Regions from separate parts of the Levilactobacillus suantsaii genome, predicted to be linked through region 1. Evidence: predicted binding sites of a transcription regulator. Region 1 holds the regulator's gene; each other region holds the start of a gene.
What was found. The regulator NrdR, encoded in region 1, represses ribonucleotide reductase genes. The targets are predictions, from matches to a motif close to ACACNATATATNGTGT.
Positions count from the first base shown of each region.

Region 2: a site for NrdR is predicted at 1,703-1,718, ahead of pnuC (nicotinamide riboside transporter PnuC). Genes of this name have one in related genera too.
Region 3: a site for NrdR is predicted at 1,715-1,730, ahead of H3M12_RS11445 (deoxynucleoside kinase). Genes of this name have one in related genera too.

Region 1 is NZ_CP059603.1:2,200,628-2,204,846, reverse strand. It holds gene polA (DNA polymerase I) at 1-392, shown strand, start outside; gene mutM (bifunctional DNA-formamidopyrimidine glycosylase/DNA-(apurinic or apyrimidinic site) lyase) at 412-1,272, shown strand; gene coaE (dephospho-CoA kinase) at 1,265-1,864, shown strand; gene nrdR (transcriptional regulator NrdR) at 1,938-2,453, shown strand; gene H3M12_RS10245 (replication initiation and membrane attachment family protein) at 2,456-3,847, shown strand; gene dnaI (primosomal protein DnaI) at 3,848-4,219, shown strand, end outside.
Region 2 is NZ_CP059603.1:1,026,689-1,030,907, forward strand. It holds gene H3M12_RS04720 (FAD-binding oxidoreductase) at 1-559, shown strand, start outside; gene H3M12_RS04725 (MarR family winged helix-turn-helix transcriptional regulator) at 1,004-1,432, shown strand; gene pnuC (nicotinamide riboside transporter PnuC) at 1,788-2,540, shown strand; gene H3M12_RS04735 (magnesium transporter CorA family protein) at 2,674-3,591, shown strand; gene H3M12_RS04740 (MarR family winged helix-turn-helix transcriptional regulator) at 3,722-4,135, shown strand; gene H3M12_RS13050 (MFS transporter) at 4,154-4,219, shown strand, end outside.
Region 3 is NZ_CP059603.1:2,416,813-2,421,031, forward strand. It holds gene serS (serine--tRNA ligase) at 1-735, opposite strand, end outside; gene H3M12_RS11445 (deoxynucleoside kinase) at 1,021-1,653, opposite strand; gene H3M12_RS11450 (amino acid permease) at 1,874-3,379, opposite strand; lysine riboswitch at 3,499-3,678, opposite strand; gene H3M12_RS11455 (GNAT family N-acetyltransferase) at 3,731-4,219, opposite strand, start outside.

The DNA.
Region 1 (4,219 bases):
GCGTCAAGGCTTACACGGAACGAATGGTCCAATTAGCCCACGACCAGGGGTATGTGGAGACCATCGCCCATCGGCGCCGGTATTTACCAGACATCAACTCACGCAACTTCAACCAGCGCTCGTTTGCCGAGCGCACGGCGATGAACACACCGATTCAAGGAAGTGCCGCGGACATCATCAAGATTGCGATGATTCGGATGGAAGATGCCATCAAAGACCTGCAGGCGACCATGTTGCTCCAAGTCCACGATGAGTTGATTTTCGAAGCACCGGCTGAAGAAATGGCGACCTTGGAAAAGTTGGTCCCGAAGATTATGGATTCAGCTGTGGATTTGGAAATCCCGTTGAATGTCGAAAGCCATTACGGCCCGACCTGGTTTGATTTGAAATAGGCGGAAGGGAGTAAACGAGATGCCAGAATTACCAGAAGTTGAAACGGTCCGCCGGGGGTTGACCGAACTGGTCGGCGGCGCGCAGATTGACCACGTGGCGGTCTTTTACCCCAAGATGGTCACCCCCGACGCCGAAGTTTTTACGGCCGAACTGATTGGCCGTAAGATCGAAAAAATCGACCGGCGGGGCAAGTATTTGCTCTTCCGCTTTAGCGGGGATTTGACCATGGTGTCGCATTTGCGGATGGAAGGCAAATACGACGTGCAACCTGAAGGGAGCCCCGTGACCAAGCACACCCACGTGATCTTTTATTTGCAGGATCACCGGGAGTTGCGTTACACGGATACCCGTAAGTTTGGCCGGATGCGGCTGGTCAAGACCGGCACGGAAGCCGAGGCGATGCCGTCGCTAGCTAAGATGGGCCCCGAACCCACGGCCGACACGTTGACGCTCGACTACATGCGCCAGATTTTTAGCAAATCGCGCAAGGTCATCAAGCCGTTTTTGCTGGACCAATCCCGGATTGCCGGTTTGGGCAACATTTACGCCGATGAGGTCTTGTGGTTATCAAAAATCAACCCGTTGACGCCGGTCAATACGGTCAGTGATGCGCAATTGGCCACCTTACGAGAGGCTATCATTGCCGAAATCAAGAAGGCCATCGCCGGGCATGGCACCACCGTGCATTCCTTTTCGACGGCCTTTGGCGAGGCCGGGCAATTCCAAAACGACTTGCACGTCTATGGTCGAGAGGGCGAACCCTGTGACCGGTGTGGGACCGCCATTGTCAAGATTAAAGTGGCCCAACGGGGAACGCACTATTGTCCGCACTGCCAACCATTGCCTCCGGGCGCTGAGGAGCTGATCGCCGATGACTAAGGTCTGGGGGTTGACTGGAGGCATCGCGACCGGGAAGTCGACCGTGAGTGCGTGGCTTAAGGCGGATGGCATTCCCATCATCGATGCCGATGTCATTGCTCGAATCGTAGTGGCGCCGGGGACTTCCGGGTTACGCCAAATCGTGGCGACCTTTGGTTCGGATTATCTGCAAGCTGACCAGACGTTGAACCGGCACAAACTTGGACAATTGGTGTTTCATGACCCGGCCGAATTAGCCCGATTGACCACCATTACGACCCCGTTGATTCAAAGAGAAATCAAGCGGCAGTTAGCCGCGTATCGAGCGCAGCGGGCCCCATTGGTGGTCATCGATGCCCCCACTTTTTTTGAGGTGGGTTACCTACAGTCGTTGGTCGACGGGGTTCTGGTCGTGACCACGACTTTGCCCCGGCAACGTGAGCGGTTGATGGCCAGAGACCACTTGTCAATCGCTGACGCGCAGGCGCGCATCGACCGGCAGTGGCCGCTTGCCCGTAAGGTGGCGTTGGCCGATGTGGTCATCGACAATGACGGTGACATTACCCAAACGCGTCAACAAGTGGTAAAATGGCTTGACGCAACTAAAAAGTAAACCGCGTTGTGTCGGCACCTGGCTCGACCGACGTGACTATTAACCAGTGAAAGTAAAAATGAGGTGACCAATTATGCAGTGTCCGCACTGTCATCACAATGGCTCCCGGGTCGTGGATAGTCGTCCGACCGACGATGGCCGCGTGATTCGACGTCGTCGGGAGTGCGAGAGCTGCGGCTTTCGGTTCACGACGTTTGAACGCGTGGAAGTGACCCCGTTACTCGTCATCAAGAAAAACGGGACACGCGAAGAATTTAACCGGGAGAAAATCTTACGGGGAATCATCCGTTCGGCCGAAAAACGGCCGGTGGGGATGGACGCCATGGCTAAGATTGTCGACGAGGTCGAAAATAAGGTTCGGGCGTTGGGGGTCAACGAGATCTCCAGCCAAGTGATTGGCGAATACGTGATGAACCGCCTAGTCGATGTCGACGAAATTGCCTATATCCGCTTTGCCAGTGTTTACCGGCAATTCAAGGATACTGGCGTTTTCTTCAACGAACTTAAAGATATTTTGGATAAGGATAAGTTAAAAAAAGATCAGCAAGATCAAAATCACCACTCAAAGGGGCAAAGTGAGGCGAAATAGGCATGGAGGATTCTTGGCATCAACTGAGTCCGAAAACGGGTTTTATCGTCCGGTTGGCCGATCGTTTAACGGAGCAGAGCTGGCAGACGTTGAGCCAACTCTATCAGCCCGTGATCGGGCCGCTAGCCGCTGCGGCGTTTAGCGGCCTCTTTTGGTTACCCAAACGGACGCACTTGCACCGGCACGCGGTGTTACTCGCGACGCTTGGGGTGGACCTGGCGCATTTTTATGCGGCCCGAATTCGTTTGGAAGCGACCGGACTACTGACGACCACGGTCGAAACGACCAACGACCTCCAAACGTTTAACTACACGTTGCACGCACCGTTGGCACCGGTGGACTTCTTAAAAGATGACCTGCTGAGTGTGCAGTTGTTGGACGCCGTTGGGGATGATTTCTATCAGGAATTGGTCAACCAAAATAAACCGGCTGCCCCGGTCAAAGGACAAGACATCACCAAGACCTTCTTGGACGTCTTTCAAGTGGTTGGTGGGGAACTCAAGCAACTGCCCAACACCATCACCAGTAGTCGGGACCGCTTGACTACGGCCAAGTCGACGGCGCCGGAAATTGGAACGAATGCCGCGGACTTCGACCTGCAACTCTTAGGGGAAATCTTGGCGCACTCCTACGTTGACCCGCAGTCCGTGCAGGCGCACCGGCAGTTATTCTTAACGGAGCACGCTACCTACGGCATGGATGAACCGACCATGGCGCGCTTCATTGGGGAAGCCACCAATCTGGCTACCAATCAGTTCGACCCAGAGCAGTTCAAACGCCTAATCGTGAAGCAATTTGGACAACAACACCGCGGGCAATTGGCGCCAACCGCGGCGACTAGTGCGGCCACCAGTGCCGCACCGGCCCAAGCGGCTGATACTACGGCGGAAGCGAAAAACAACCAACACCTGTTGAAAGCGGCGACGTCCAAGACACCCACTGACTTCTTAGCTTCAATCAAGGAGCAGACCGGTGGTTTTGTGACCAATGGCGAGCAACGAATCGTTCAGGATTTGACGAGTCGGCACCTGTTTTCGCAGGGCGTTTTAAACCTGATGATTTACCATGTATTGGTCGATGAAGATCGCCCCACGCTGAACAAGAATTTGTTGGACACGATTGCCAACGACTGGAGTAAAGCCGCTATTCAGACACCTGAACAGGCGGTGGTCAAGATTCAGACGCGCAAACAAACGACCCAACAAGCCAAGACCCGACGCCGGAACAGTTACCGGCAGGGGACCGGGGTGACCGAGACCCTACCGGATTGGGCCCAAAACCCCGAAATTACGAAAAAGGCGGCGTCTACCAAGCTAACCGCTAAACAACAGGCGGACTTAAAAGCGCGGATTGCCCGCTTTAAGCAACGACCCCACGGAAAGGAGGAGTCCTAAATGGAAGATGTGAGTAAGAGCCTCCAGGACCTGATGAACCAACGGAATTTGACTAAAAACTATCAACAGTTGATGGCGAAGGTTGCCAAAGATCCTGAAGTCACGGCTTTCATTCAGACGCACCAAGCTGACTTGGCCCCCGACGTGTTGACCCGTTCGGCGGCGAAAATTTACGAGTTCGTAACGGAACGTGATAAGGTCAAAGCCGGCAAAGATATCTTTGCAACGGGGTATGAACCCCGGTTGATTGTGGCTGACCATTTGTTAGACGTGGCGTACGTGCCGACCCAGGGCACCCAAGAAAAGCAGGCGGCTCAACAGTTGCGGCAACGTGTCCGCTCAATTGCCATGCCTAAAAGTATTCGGGCGGCG
Region 2 (4,219 bases), 1.2 Mb from region 1:
TGACAAGAGTGGGGCCATGTTGATCTTCCGCTTGGACGGGAGCAGTGACGCGAACATCCAGGTCTTAAAAGACCTGTTGGCCAAGTATGATGCTCAAGATGTTCAGGTTACTGCCGATGAAGACGAACAAGCGCAACTCATCCAACTCCGACGAGACATGTTGCCGGCGGTCTTTGCGGGGCAAAACCATTTGATGGAAGATATGGCGTTGCCACTGTCGCAGTTAGCCCCGATGATGGCCTATATCCAACAGGTCGGCCACGACCTGGGCGTGACCATCTACACGGCGGGACACGCTGGCGACGGCAACGTTCACCCGACCTTGGTCTGGCCTAAAGACCAGCCTGAAGTCCCCGGTGCGGTCTTAGAAGCCTTACGGCGGATCTTCTGGAAGACCTTGGAGTTAGGTGGTACCATCTCCGGTGAACACGCCGTGGGGATGATGAAGAACCAGTGGAACCAACCGGAACTGGACGATAACGTCGATTATCTCCAGCATCAGTTGAAGACGCTACTGGATCCGATGAATCTCTTGAATCCGAAACGCAAAATTAATTGAATTGGCGATGTAATTTGCGTGGCCCGCGGGGGTCATGCGATGGATTCCCTCCAACGCGTGGTGGGGGGAATCTTTTTTGATGGGGAAAGAAATGGGCGATGAAAGCCGGCGGTAGCCCGTCAACTCGCGAAAAATGGCGGATTAACCAGACAAATGACCAGATTAAAGTTACAATTGAAACCGAATACACCGCGAAACTAGTCTTCGGCCGGCGTAGCCTCACGGACAGGTGGTACCGGATGGCATGATTTCTTAGGGATAACTTAACGGAACAGACCTTACTTTTTATAATAATGTTCTTTATTATCAATTGTATAGACAGTTTTATAGGGGTCGCGACTAAAAGTCGGCGGGGAGGTTCCCACAGGCCGACAGCGGAGATAAGGATCTGATACAGTGGAAGAGAGTAAGAACGTACATGTTGAAAGCTTGTTTACAACTTACATGGCTTTAAAACGTGAGTTAGAAAAATCAGCAACCCGGTTCCAACGACTTACGGGGATTTCAGTGGACCAATTTGCAATTTTACATCAAATCCTGGAACAGCCGGGGAAATTGACGTCCGCGACGGTCGCGGATAGTCGGGGGATTTCTCGGGCGGCCGTTTCTCGGGGCATCTCGCAATTGATTCGGCGTGGTTACGTGGAACCGAGTTATGAATCGGCTGACCGGCGGATTCGGCCACTCTCGTTGACGCCCAGTGGCGAACAACTAGAAATCGAGTGTTACCGGGTGGTCCAAGCGGCGGCCGAACTGATGAACGAGACCATCGAGATTGCGGACCCAACGACGTTGATCGTGGATCAACTGACCCAGATGTTGATGGCGGTCACGGCTCGGGGCAAGGCAGATGCTGAACGCGACCGGGTCTAACCCGCAGTTGTAGTAAAACCTGAAGTGGACTTTTCAAGGCTTGCGAGCCGCGAGAAGTCTTTTTTGACGTTGTGTCCGAAATAAGCGGCCAACATGACCCCATATTAATAAATTTGTGAGACCGCCTCTTCTCTGGCAAACGTGTTTCACGCGGGGCGTGGCCCGGGTGGAATCGGTTTCCACTGACTTTTAGCGTATGAAACAATTTCAAATTTCCCCCAAATTCGGCTGATTTTCATGCTATAATCATAACCGTTGTCAAAAAAGACAGCACAACATGTTGTGCTTATTTCAAGAATTCATCCGGATGAAATACCACATGTGGCGAACTAAACGGTGAGGGAGCGTTTTTCGCATGCAACACTATTTTCAATTTTTGGCCCACCAATTAAAAGGCTGGCCGCAACAGAACTATTACCTATTCTTCTTTAGCCTGGGGTGCCAGGTCATGACGTTAGTCGGGCAACCTATCACGCCCCTAACGATTCTGACCTTTATCGGTACGACGCTCGGGGTCCTGTGTGTCCTGGCCATCAATGCTGCCAAGTCCGTCAACGGGGTTCTGGGAGTATTGTCGGCGATTTGTTTCATCATCACCGGCTTCGCAGCGAAAAACTACTTAACGATTTTTGAACAAGTGGCGTACGTCGTGACCCTGGATATTCCGGTCTTGATCAGTGCGGACTGGAACGTCAATATGGCGTCCAAGATTCGCCGCTTTACCAGCAAGAGCTGGGCGATTGCCTTGGTTTCCACGGTGGTCATTTACGTGATCTCCGGTTGGGGCATCGGGGCGTTTACCGACGACCCGCGGCCGTGGGTCGATGCCATTAGTTTCGCCATCAGCTTCACGGCGGGCATCATCTGCTTCCTACGGTTCAACAATCAGTACGTTTGGTGGATTGCCTCCGGTTTGGCGCAAATGGTCCTCTGGTTCATTTCCTTCCGCCAAGGCTCCGCGACGTTGGCGATGTTTATCAACAGTTCCGTTTACCTGGTCAACGACGTGTTGGCCTTCACGGTTTCCCCGTGGTACAACGAAAAGGAACGGCAACGGGTCGTGGCCCAAGAAACGGCTTACGCCGGTCAGTTGAACGAAACCAACTAGCTTGACTTTAATTTCAAATTCCCTAAAGGGACCCAATTCTTAAATGAGTTGGGTCCTTTTTTAGCGTCTAAGAGGAGGTTGGTGGGGGAAACGTGGTACACTTAAAGCATCGCTGAGCAAGGGGGGAACGGGCATGATTGCTGAACGCAAATTAGGCGGTGACGGCCAGGCGCTGGTGTGGGTCGAAGCGGCTGTTGAAGGGGAAACCGACCGAGAACAGCTCAAGCAGATGTACGGGTTGACCGATGAGATTTTGACCTACGTTACCGATGAAAACGAACGGTCCCACTATGACCGCGACGAGTACTTAAACACCCAACTGTTCGTCCTCCACGTGCCAGTCATTATCGACGCCGTGGCCCAACGGTCGATCACCCGGCCAGTCACGCTCCTGTTGAAGGGCAACCGGGTCTTCACGATTACCACCAAACGCACTCAGTGGGTCAACCAACTCCTGGAGCAACGCTTGGACTACACGACCATCCAGGACACCAACGAGTTCGTCCTGATTAGCTTCTTCATCTTGTTCGACCAGTTCATCGGTCCTGTCCGCAAAATCAATGCCGAACAGAACCGACTAGACCGTCAGTTGAACCAGTCTCCCGATAATAAGGATTTGATTGCGCTGTCGAACTTGCAACAGAGTCTGGCGTACTTCGTCAGCGCCACGCGCAACAACACCATGCTGGTGGTCAATTTGACCAATAAGCCGTTTGGCAAGCAACTCTCCGATAAGAACCGGGAACTATTGGCCGATGCGGTCATTGAAGCTCGGCAGACCTCCGAAATGACCGCGACCGAAGCCGAGGTCGTGGATCGGATTTCGCGGACCTTTAATAATGTCTTGAACAACAACCTGAACGCGACCATGAAATTTTTGACCATCTGGTCGTTGGTGCTGACGATTCCCACGATTGTGACCGGTTTTTACGGTATGAACGTGAAACTGCCGATTGCCAATAGTCCCATCTCGTGGGTCTTCACCATCGTATTGATGGTCGGGTGCATGGTGGCGATTGCGCAGTACTTGCGCCACCGACATTTTTGGTAATGAACGCAACTAAAGGGGCTAACCGCGGGACCGACCGTGAGGAGTCCTTTTTAATTTAGGGTGGAACCGGTTGCCTTTTTCCTGAATTTCATTATAATTGTTAGCTGACTAACAAAAAGGAGGTAGGACGATGGAAAAACGGTTAGGCGGGCTATTGCGTGACGCCACCAACCAAATGACACTGGAGATGAATGCCTTTGCCCGAAAATATGGGTTGACGGGCATGCAAATGTCGGTGATCGATTATTTGGGTCGCCGAACAGACTTGGTGACCTATCAAGTCGACGTCGAACACGAGTTTGAGATTCAGCGCTCGACCGCGTCATTGCTGATTCGGCGGATGGTGGACCGGGAGTTAGTCACCCGAGTGGTGGCGGCTGACGATAGTCGCAAGCGCCAACTTGCGCTCACCGCTAAGGGGCGCCAACTGGTCCCCGTGGTGACGCAACATCTGGAACAGCAGGACTACAAGATGATCGCCGGGTTATCGCCCGAAGCCGTTGCCGGTTTTCGGGAAGCCCTCTTGCGGATTAAAAAATGGTAATTCAGAAAGGAAGCTAGTATGACAACTAAAACAGATCGAATCAGTCCCCGCGTTATCGGGGCCGTGTTAGCGACGGGGTTGATG
Region 3 (4,219 bases), 220 kb from region 1:
CGGGATGACTTCATCACGGTAATAGTTGACCAACGGAACTTCGGCCGTGGGAATCAACGTCATGTCCTGGCCTTCCAAGGAGTAAACGTCTTGCTTGAATTTCGGGAATTGCCCCGTCCCGTACATCGAGTCGTCATTGACGATGTATGGTGGCAGAACTTCTTTAAAGCCCGCTGCGGTGTTTTGGTCCAAGAAGAAGTTGTACACGGCCCGTTCTAAGCGCGCCCCAGCACCCAAATAGTAAAGGTACCGGCTACCAGAGACCTTGGCTCCCCGTTCGAAGTCCAGGATGTCCAAGTCTTCACCCAGTTCATAGTGGGCCTTCGGCGTGAAGTCCAAGTTCGGCTTTTCGCCCCACTTCCGGATTTCCACACTCCCTGTTTCGTCCAGACCGACCGGAACGTTATCGTTAGGAATATTCGGCAACTGTGCCGCTGCATCGTGAACCTGTGTTTGTAACGTTTCTAGTTCGGCGTCTGCTTGCTTGATGGCTGCACTGACTTGTCGCATTTGGGCAATTTGGTCGTCAGCTGATTCGTGCGCCCGCTTCATCTTAGAGATGTCATCGGATACCTGGTTACGTTGGGCCTTCATGGTCTCACTCTTCGCAATCAATTCCCGCCGTTTGGCATCTAAGGCCAATAAGTCATCAATTTCCTTAGCCGGAATACCGCGAGTTGCCAACTTTTCTTTGACCATGTCGGTCTCTTGGCGAATCATCTTTAAATCTAACATTTTAGTTCTCCCTTCTACTGATCAAATGGTACAAAAAAAGCCTCCGTCACATGGGACGAAGACCTTCGCGGTACCACCCAAGTTCGTCATTAAGTCGCCTCAATAACACCCTTGAACATGATAACGGTTTGCACCGTGCGGCATTACCCGCCCACGTGATTAGTGCTGGAATGATTCGACGTCGCGGTTTCCAGCTTTCCCCGCTTCTCTGGTCGTCTACTAGGATTAGGCACCTCGTGTTTGAAGTACCGTTATCATACCCCACTTTTTGTTAGGAAACAAGTCCTAGAGCGACGCAATTTTCTCGTCGATTAAGTGTAAGACCTGTTGCCGGGCACTGGGATCCTCGACAAAGTCCAGTTCATCCCCGTTGATCTGCATCTTCGGCGACTTGTCGTAGTCAGCATACCAAGCCGTATAGCGTTGGTCTAACTGCTTATAATAGTCATATAGGCTCGGGTCGTTAGCAATCTGCTCGTACGACCGCCCCCGCTTCTTGATGCGTTCTAGCATGGTCTCAAACGAGATGTTGATGTGAATCAACAGGTCTGGGTTCTTTTGGTAAGTCCCCTCTGGTAATTCTTGCATCATGTTTTGCAACAAAGAGTCGTAAATATCAACTTCCGTGTTGGTCGCTCGGCCGAGGTCCGCGTTCAGATGGAACAACAGGGAATCTTCAAAGATTGACCGGTCCATCACGCTTTCTGGATCAGCGTTAGCGGCCTTGATGCTATCCAGCCGTTTATTTAAAAAGTAGATTTGGAGCAAGAAGGCATACTTCTGGGGATCCTTATAGAATAACGGTAAGATTTTATTATCATCCACCGATTCATAAAATGCTGGTTTTTGTAAGTGTTTAGCCAATAAACTGGTTAGGCTCGTTTTGCCAGCCCCAATAGTTCCCGATAATACAAGCATGCTATCTCTCCTTTATTTCCTTAACCGTTTCTCCAATTTTTGAACGTTCCGTCCAAAAACACCACCACATATTGTACCAACCTGGTTAGGAAAAGACAACATGTCGTGGTGATTTTTCTCAGGGGCCACTTTTCCCAATGTGGCTAAGGACCCCCACAAAAAGTGGCCGCATCGGCGTTTCGGCCGACACGACCACTCGCATAATCTGCTAATTTTTAAGTTAATCTTCTTCTGGCTTAGCGTCTTCCTTCAACGTGCCGTCACGATGAACCGGCGACACATCGACCTTGCTCAGTGGAATCAGCTTCGTATGCTTCTTCAACTTGTACCCAATATACAGAATCAAGACTAACGGTACACTGATATAGGTCACTAAGACCTGTTCCCAATTACCGGAGAAGAAGGACTGCGGGTCCTGGCCCACAATCACAGCAATACACAGAACCAGCGCTAAGACCGGCCCAAACGGGAACCACTTTGCATGGTACTTCAATTCAGACAGCTTATGCCCCTGAGCAATGAATGCTCGCCGGAAGCGGAAGTGTGATAACGCAATCCCGAACCACGCGATGAACCCAGTCAACCCACTAGCAGCAACTAACCACATGTAAATCTGTGGCCCCGCAATACTACTGAAGAAGGTTAAGGCCGCGACGATAGTCGTCGCAAACAGCGCCGGGTATGGAATCCCGTTCTTCCCGGTCCGTTCCAAGAAGCGAGGCGCGTAGCCTTCCTTAGACAAGGAGTATAGCATCCGCGTCGAAGCGTACATCCCCGAATTAGCCGCGGAAATGACAGACGTCAGAATAACCGCGTTCATGACACTTGCCGCAGCGGCTAACCCAGCCCGCTTGAAGACCAAGGTGAAAGGACTGATAGCGACGTCAGAGGCCGATGACCCCAGTAAATCGTGACTCGTGTAAGGCAAGACGGCGGCAATCACAAAGATAGCTAAAATGTAGAATAAAATAATCCGCCAGAACACCTGATTGATGGCCTTCGGGACACTGTGCGACGGATCTTCCGATTCGCCGGCCGTGATGCCGACCAATTCAGTCCCCTGGAACGAGAACCCAGCAACTACGAAGACGCTCAAAATAGCGGGAAAACCACCTACGAACGGGGCTTGCTTGTACGTAAAGTTGCTGAGGCCGGTCGCATGACCACCCATGATCCCCACGATGGTTAACAACCCCACCGCTAAGAAGATAAAGATGGTGACTACCTTAATCAATGACATCCAAAATTCGGTCTCGCCGAACGCCTGGACCGATAACGCGTTAATCGTAAAGACTAAGACCAACGCAACCAAGCTCCAAATCCAACCGGGCACGCCGGGTAACCAGAACTTCATGACTAACGCCGCCGTCGAGATATCGACCGCCACGGTAATCGCCCAGTTAAACCAGTAGTTCCACCCCATGGCAAAGCCCAAAGCTGGGTCAACATACTTCGCGGAATACGCCGCAAACGACCCGGAGATTGGCATGTTCGTGGCCATTTCGCCGAGACTAGTCATCAAGAAGTAAACCATTAGGCCCATAGCGGTATACGCCACTAACGCGCCCCCGGGGCCGGCCGAAGAAATCGCGGACCCACTGGCCACAAATAACCCCGTCCCAATACAGCCACCTAACGCGATCATGGAAACGTGTCGCGTCTTTAGGCCCCGCTTAACCGAATCCGAAGCCTTACTAGTTGTCGCGTTTGACATGCTTTGTTCCATAAAATTTTCCTCCTTCTGTATATAGAAGGACCTTCTCGAAACGACCTAGGCAGGAACTAAAAAATCTCTTTCGCAAAGTGGCTTCACGAAAGAGATTGGAAGTTAAAATCCAAGTCAATATCGTTGAAAGCGCCCCGCAACCCCTATTCGGTTGCGACAGTCCCTGATTTATTCAACCAGGACCCAACCCCAATCACGGTCGGTGATTAAGATTTCGGCGATCGCCCCTTTCGCTTCCCGTCATCGGTGTGGCCCACCTCGGAAAAGCAACTCATGTTGATCGCGCCTCTTCTATTCGATACTTCGTAGTATACCCATCTCCCTATCACTTTGCAAGCCCCAAATGTAAGCTTATGATTTGGGTTGCTGGTAGCAATAGAGGAAATGCCGCTCTAACGTCAGATTACCGGCACTGGGGGCCATCACGTGATCGTCAATTAAAGCGAAAGCTAATTTAACTAAGACTCCCTGGGAACGTTTATTCGTGGCCTGACTCGTGGCCCAAAACGTGGTGATTGGACTATTCGCCTGTCGTAAAGCCAGTAACAGCCCCCGTAAAGCTTCCGGCATCAGCCCCTGACCCCACTCATTCGGAGCCAAAAAATAACCTAAATCTACCGCCGTAGTGGTGGGTTCCCCCATGACATCACTATGGGTATACCCCACAATCATCCCCAGAAACCGACCATCAGTCTTAGCAGTCAGCGCGTAAGCCACGGGTTGACGCATATCAGCGCGTAACCCCGCCGCCACGTGTGCTGGAGTCAATGGCGCCGCTAACCCCGCGGGCCGCGCCACCTGCGGGTCCGTAATGATAGCCTGATACCGGGACAGATCCGT